Regions from separate parts of the Streptomyces sp. NPDC048255 genome, predicted to be linked through region 2. Evidence: riboswitches for the same ligand, from Rfam matches in the RefSeq annotation. Region 2 holds a riboswitch; the other holds the start of a gene.

Region 1 (3,397 bases), on a different contig from region 2:
GTCCTTGAACTGCGTCATCCGGCTGGCCTCGCCGAAACCGGTGATGCAGTTCATGACCCAGCCGAGCTGCGCGTGCTCGGGGACGTGGCTCTGGATGAAGAGCGTGCAGCGCTCGGGGTCCAGGCCGGCGGCGAGGAGCTGGGCGGCGGAGAGGCGGGTGTTCGCACGGAGGTCCTTGGGATCCTGCGGCATCGTGATCGCGTGCAGGTCGACGACCATGTAGAACGCGTCGTGCGTCTCTTGCAGGGCGACGTACTGGCGAATGGCTCCGAGGTAGTTCCCGAGGTGGAACGAACCGGAGGTGGGCTGGATGCCGGAGAGCGCGCGAGGACGATCAGAAGCCATGGCTTCATTCTCTCAGGTGCGGGGGTGGGCTCCGGCCCGCCGCTGGCTTGATCCTTCCGGGCCGCCCCGGCCCTGCCCGTGCCGTGCCGGGGTACCGGGCGGTAGCGGCGCGTCCGGATCCCGCCCCGGCCGAGCGACCGATTTCCGCGGGCGGGCCGCTGCGCGGGGCTCCGCGGGTGCGCCCTCGAACGCGGGCGGGCTGGTTGCCGCGCAGCGGCAGATCCAGCCCCGCCGGCGTTCGAGGCGCGGGGGTCCGGGGGCAGCGCCCCCGGCAACGGCGCCGCAGGTCAGGACAACGGAAGGCCCGGGGCCGGGAAGGCTGCCATCAGGTCGGCCACCTCCGCGCGGACGGCGGCCAGCACCGCCTCGTCCCCCTTCGCGGCGGCGTCCACCGCCCGGGAGATCCACTCGGCCACCACCGGCATGTGCGCGACGCCGAGCCCGCGCGAGGTCAGCGACGGCGTACCGATCCGCACCCCCGAGGGATCGAACGGCTTGCGCGGGTCGAACGGGACCGTGTTGTAGTTCACGACGATCCCCGCCCGGTCCAGGGCCTTGGCCGCGGTCTTGCCGGGGACGCCCTTGCCCGTCAGGTCGATCAGGATCAGGTGGTTGTCCGTACCGCCCGACACCAGGTCGAAGCCCCGCTCCAGCAGCGCCGCGGCCAGCGCCTTCGCGTTGGCGACCACCTGGTGCGCGTACGCCGTGAAGGACGGCTGGGCCGCCTCGTGCAGGGCCACGGCGATACCGGCGGTCGTCTGGTTGTGCGGGCCGCCCTGGAGGCCGGGGAAGACGGCCTTGTCGATGGCCTTCGCGTGCTCCTCGCGGCACATCAGCATCGCGCCCCGCGGCCCGCGCAGCGTCTTGTGCGTGGTCGTCGAGATCACGTCCACGTGACCCGCCGGGGACGGGTGCGCGCCGCCCGCGATCAGACCGGCGATGTGCGCCACGTCGGCGACCAGGACCGAGCCCGCCTCCTCGGCGATGGACGCGAAGGCCGCGAAGTCGATCGTGCGCGGGAGGGCGGTGCCACCACAGAAGATGATCTTCGGCCGCTCCGCCAGCGCCAGGTCGCGCACCGCGTCGTAGTCGATCAGCCCGGTGCCGGGCTGGACCCCGTACTGCACGCCCCGGAACCACGAGCCCGTCGCCGACACGCCCCAGCCGTGGGTGAGGTGGCCGCCCATCGGCAGGGCCATGCCCATCACGGTGTCGCCGGGCTTCGCGAAGGCCAGGTACACGGCGAGGTTGGCCGGAGAGCCGGAGTACGGCTGCACGTTGGCGTGGTCGACGCCGAACAGGCCCTTCGCCCGCTCGACCGCGAGGGCCTCGACGCGGTCGATGTTCTGCTGGCCCTCGTAGTAGCGGCGGCCGGGGTAGCCCTCGCTGTACTTGTTCTGGAGCACCGTGCCGGAGGCCTCGAGGACGGCCGCGGACACGTAGTTCTCGCTGGGGATCAGGCGCAGGGTCTCCGCCTGGAGGACTTCCTCGGCTGCGACGAAGGACGCCAGTTCGGGGTCGGTCGCGGAAAGGGCGGGATGGCGGCTCGCGGACATGGCGGGCTCCTCCGGGGTCGATGGGGATCGGTACCCCGCGAGGCCCAGGCGAGCGGCCCTGTATGCGGTCGAGCGCGCACGACTCCCCCGGAGTTGGTTCTCCGTACGCCAGTCGCCGTGCGTACCGCCCACCTTAGATGAGTGAGTCCGAGGTGGCGCCTGCGGGGAGGGGCCACTTCGGACTCACTCACCTGGCGGGCGCGTCACAGGAGAGGTTTCTGCGTCCGGCATACGAGCGACGATAAGAAGGTGACGCCACTCTCGTCACCGGCTCACCCGGCAAGACCGACGATCGGAGACCCCGTGTCGACAACTGCTGATGCCATCCGCTCCGCCGACGCGCACAGCGCGCACACCTACCATCCGCTGCCCGTGGTCGTCGCTTCCGCGGAGGGGGCCTGGATGACCGATGTGGAGGGCCGCAGGTATCTCGACATGCTGGCCGGGTACTCGGCGCTCAATTTCGGCCACGGCAACCGCCGTCTGATCGACGCCGCCCGCGCACAGCTGGAGCGGGTCACGCTCACCTCGCGCGCCTTCTACCACGACCGCTTCGCGGAATTCTGCGCCGAACTCGCCGCGCTGTGCGGCAAGGAGATGGTGCTGCCCATGAACACCGGCGCGGAGGCGGTGGAGACGGCCGTGAAGACGGCCCGCAAGTGGGGTTACGAGGTCAAGGGGGTCCCGGACGGGCACGCCAAGATCGTGGTCGCGGCCGACAACTTCCACGGCCGTACGACGACGGTCATCAGCTTCTCCACCGACCACGAAGCCCGCGACCACTACGGGCCGTACACGCCGGGCTTCGAGATCGTCCCGTACGGAGACCTCACGGCGCTCGCCTCGGCCGTCACGCAGAACACCGTGGCCGTGCTGCTGGAGCCCATCCAGGGCGAGGCGGGGGTGCTGGTGCCGCCCGCCGGGTACCTCAGAGGCGTACGGGAGCTCACGCGCGAGCGGAACGTCCTGTTCATCGCGGACGAGATCCAGTCGGGCCTCGGGCGGACCGGCAAGACCTTCGCGTGCGAGCACGAGGGGGTCGTCCCCGACGTGTACCTCCTCGGCAAGGCGCTGGGCGGCGGCGTGGTGCCGGTGTCGGCCGTCGTCGCCGACCGGGACGTCCTCGGGATCTTCCGGCCCGGCCAGCACGGGTCCACCTTCGGCGGGAACCCGCTCGCGTGCGCCGTCGCCCTGGAGGTCATCGCGATGCTCCGGACCGGCGAGTACCAGCAGCGGGCCACCGAGCTCGGCGAGCACCTGCACCGGGAGCTGAACCTGATGGTCGGCGCGGGTGCGGTGACCGCCGTACGCGGGCGCGGCCTGTGGGCGGGCGTGGACGTCGACCCCTCGCGCGGCACGGGCCGGGAGATCTCCGAGAAGCTGATGGAGCTGGGAGTGCTGGTGAAGGACACCCACGGGTCGACGATCCGGATCGCTCCGCCGCTGGTGATCAGCAAGGAGGACCTGGACTGGGGACTGGACCAGCTCCGGTCGGT
Region 2 (3,397 bases):
GCCTCCGGGGCGGCCCTGATGGTCGGTACGGGCTTCATCGTGCCCCTGGTCGGCGGATCGCCGGCCTGGCGGGACTTCAGCCGGTACCGGCGGCTGCACCCGCTGTGGAAGGCGCTGCGCGGCTTCGCCGCCTCCAGCGTCCGCACGGTGCCGCTGACCTGGTGGTCGCCGGTGGGGATCCGGCTGATCCACCGGGAGTCCGTCATCGACGACGGGATCCTGGCCCTGGCCCCCTGGTTCGACCCCGCCGTGCGGCGGGCCGCGTACGAGGCCGCGCGCGGGCAGGGCCTGTGCGAGGCGCGGGCCGCGGTGGTGGCGGACGCGGCCGTGCTGGCCGCGGCCTGCCAGGGCCGGGCGGCCGGTGCCGGGCCCGGGCACCCGGACCCGTACCGCCTGGACAGCAGGCCGCTGACCGCCCTGTCCCGGGAGTTCCGCCGCTCCCCCGTCGTCGCCGCTGCGCGCCGGGCCGCGGCCACGGCCGCGCAGAGCTGAGGGCCGGGGCCCGAGGCCAGGGCGGCCGGCGCCGTCAGAGGGCCGCGAGGTCCAGGCCGGCCTGCGCTGCGGCCGCCTGGACGGTCTGCTCCAGCAGGACGGCGATGGTCATCGGGCCGACCCCGCCCGGTACGGGGGTGATCAGCGAGGCCCGGGCGGCGGCCGACTCGAAGTGGACGTCGCCGACGTTGCCCTCGTTGTACCCGGCGTCCAGGACCACCGCGCCCGGCTTGATGTCCTCGCCGCGGATGAACTCGGCCTTGCCGACGGCGGCGACCAGCACGTCGGCCTGGCGCACGATCGAGGGCAGGTCCTGGGTGCGCGAGTGGCAGTAGGTGACGGTGGCGTTCTGCTCCAGCAGCAGCATCCCGGCGGGCTTGCCCAGGATCGCGCTGCGGCCGACGACGACGGCGTGCTTGCCGGTCAGGTCCACGTCGTAGGCGGCGAGCAGCCGCATGATCCCGCCCGGGGTGCAGGAGACGAATCCCGGCAGGCCGAAGCCCATGGCGGCGAAGGAGTGCATGGTGACCCCGTCGACGTCCTTGCCCGGGGCGATGGCCTCGAAGGCGGCCCGCTCGTCGATGTGGTGCGGGACGGGGTGCTGGAGCAGGATCCCGCTGATCTCGGGGTCCTCGGAGAGCGCGGTGAGGGTGGCCACCAGTTCCTCGGTGGTGGTGGCGGCCGGCAGCTCCACGTGGCGGGAGGTGATCCCGGCCTTGGCGCAGCGGTTCTGCTTCATGCGTACGTAGGTCACGGACGCGGGGTCCTCGCCGACCAGGACGGTCGCGAGGCAGGGCGCGGTGCCGGTGCGCTCGGTGATCTTCGCCGCGTGGGCGGCGGTCTGCTCCGAGATGCGCCGCGCGAGGGCGGTGCCGTCCATCAGCTGGGCAGTGGCGGTCGTCATGGGGTCTCCTGAACGTCGCTGCGGATCGCGGTCGCGGTTCGCCCAGGCGCGCGGCAGTCGACATACGGGAGTACGCCGGGCCGCTCCCCGGTGGTGATCCACCCGAACGCCAGTCACGGCCCGCCGTCCACTGTAGTCGACATATCCGGTGGTTGACCGGCGCCCGACCTGGGACGATCTAGACATGACGCGCACTTTCGACCACCTCGTCGCCGAAGCCGAATCGGTCTCCGTGGACGGCTGGGACTTCTCCTGGCTCGACGGCCGGGCCACCGAGCAGCGTCCCTCCTGGGGCTACCAGGGGCTGCTGCGGGAGCGCCTGGCCGGGGTCCGCTCCGTGCTCGACATCCAGACCGGCGGCGGCGAGGTGCTCGCCGGGGCCGGTCCGCTGCCCCCGCTGACGGTGGCCACCGAGTCCTGGCCGCCCAACGTCCAGAAGGCCACGGAGCTGCTGCACCCGCTCGGCGCGGTCGTGGTCGTCGACACCGACGAGCCGCCGCTGCCCTTCGGGGACGGGGCCTTCGAGCTGGTCACCAGCCGGCATCCGGTGACCATCTGGTGGGACGAGATCGCGCGCGTGCTGCTGCCGGGCGGCTCCTACCTCTCGCAGCAGGTCGGTCCGGCGAGCGTCTTCGAGCTCGTCGAGTACTTCCTCGGCCCGCAGCCGGAGGATGTCCGGCGCGGCCGGCACCCCGACGACGCAGTGACCGAGGCCACGTCGGCCGGGCTGGAAGTGGTCGATCTGCGCTCCGAACGCCTGCGCACGGAGTTCCACGACATCGGAGCCGTGATCTACTTTCTACGGAAGGTGATCTGGATGGTGCCCGGCTTCACGGTCGGGCAGTACCGGGACCGGTTGCGCGAGCTGCACGAACGGATCGAACGCGAAGGCCCGTTCATCGCGCACACCGCCCGTTTCCTCATCGAGGCCCGCAAAACGGGCTGACCGCGGGGCCGGACGGATCCGCGCCGAAATCGGTTGCGCGGCCACAGCGTGGCGCAGGTCACTCAATTCAGCGCGTAACGAATCGACTCGGGCGTGCGATGAACCGACAGGTGTCCTCGCGCGGCCCCGGAATACAGACCCCCCTCGGGTCTGTTTCCCGAGTTCGCGCGATGATGTCCCGTCCACCCCATATCTGTTCGCAACGAGAGGCTCCTTGTGTCGCTCAGCCCGTCCCGTACGTTCCCTCCGGAGATCGCCGAATCGGAGGCCCTCGTCGCGCTCGTCGAGCGCGGCCGCGAGCAGGGTCACATCAACGGTGACGACGTGCGCCAGGCCTTCGAGGCCGGCCGCATCCCGGTGGACCAGTGGAAGCGGGTCCTGCGCAGCCTGAACCAGGTCCTGGACGAGGAGGGTGTCGCCCTCCACGTCAGCGCGGCCCCCGCCACCAAGGCTGCCGCCAAGAAGCCCCGCAAGGCCGCCGCCCCCGCCCGCACCGTGGCCAAGAAGGCCGCCGCCGCGCCGCGCCCCATCGGCGCGCGCAAGACCGCGGCCGCCCCCGTCGCCGCCGCGGCGGCTATATCGGCCGACACCGAGGCCGCTCCGGCGGACTCGGCGGAGCTCGCCGAGCCGAAGAAGCGCACGGTCAAGAAGGCCGCCGTGAAGAAGACGGCCGTGAAGAAGACCACCGCGGCGAAGAAGACCGGTGCCAAGGACGCCGACGAGGGCGAGACCCCCGTCGCCGAGGGCGAGGACTGGGCCGCCGAGGACCTCGCCGACGAGGCCGAGGAGGAGGCGCCGAAGACCGGCGGCTCCCAGGGCTTCGTCCTGTCCGACGACGACGAGGACGACGCCCCGGCGCAGACGGTCATGGTGGCCGGCGCCACCGCCGACCCCGTCAAGGACTACCTCAAGCTCATCGGCAAGGTGCCGCTCCTCAACGCCGAGCAGGAGGTCGAGCTCGCCAAGCGCATCGAGGCGGGCCTGTTCTCCGAGTACAAGCTCGAAGAGGAGGAGGACCACAAGCCCGCCTTCAAGCGCGAGCTGGAGATCCTCGT

Evidence for each region. Region 2 has a riboswitch for ZMP and ZTP ahead of AB0D94_RS24530 (bifunctional 5,10-methylenetetrahydrofolate dehydrogenase/5,10-methenyltetrahydrofolate cyclohydrolase). Riboswitches for the same ligand answer to the same signal wherever they lie in the genome.
Region 1: it holds a riboswitch for ZMP and ZTP, as region 2 does, so the genes downstream of both, glyA (serine hydroxymethyltransferase) here and AB0D94_RS24530 (bifunctional 5,10-methylenetetrahydrofolate dehydrogenase/5,10-methenyltetrahydrofolate cyclohydrolase) in region 2, are expected to answer to the same signal.

What each region holds. Positions count from the first base shown of each region.
Region 1 is NZ_JBEZMA010000071.1:17,911-21,307, reverse strand. It holds gene trpS (tryptophan--tRNA ligase) at 1-345, opposite strand, end outside; gene glyA (serine hydroxymethyltransferase) at 633-1,901, opposite strand; ZMP/ZTP riboswitch at 1,937-2,027, opposite strand; gene rocD (ornithine--oxo-acid transaminase) at 2,205-3,397, shown strand, end outside.
Region 2 is NZ_JBEZMA010000034.1:42,105-45,501, reverse strand. It holds gene AB0D94_RS24535 (MAB_1171c family putative transporter) at 1-492, shown strand, start outside; gene AB0D94_RS24530 (bifunctional 5,10-methylenetetrahydrofolate dehydrogenase/5,10-methenyltetrahydrofolate cyclohydrolase) at 527-1,396, opposite strand; ZMP/ZTP riboswitch at 1,430-1,523, opposite strand; gene AB0D94_RS24525 (methyltransferase domain-containing protein) at 1,581-2,342, shown strand; gene AB0D94_RS24520 (RNA polymerase sigma factor) at 2,559-3,397, shown strand, end outside.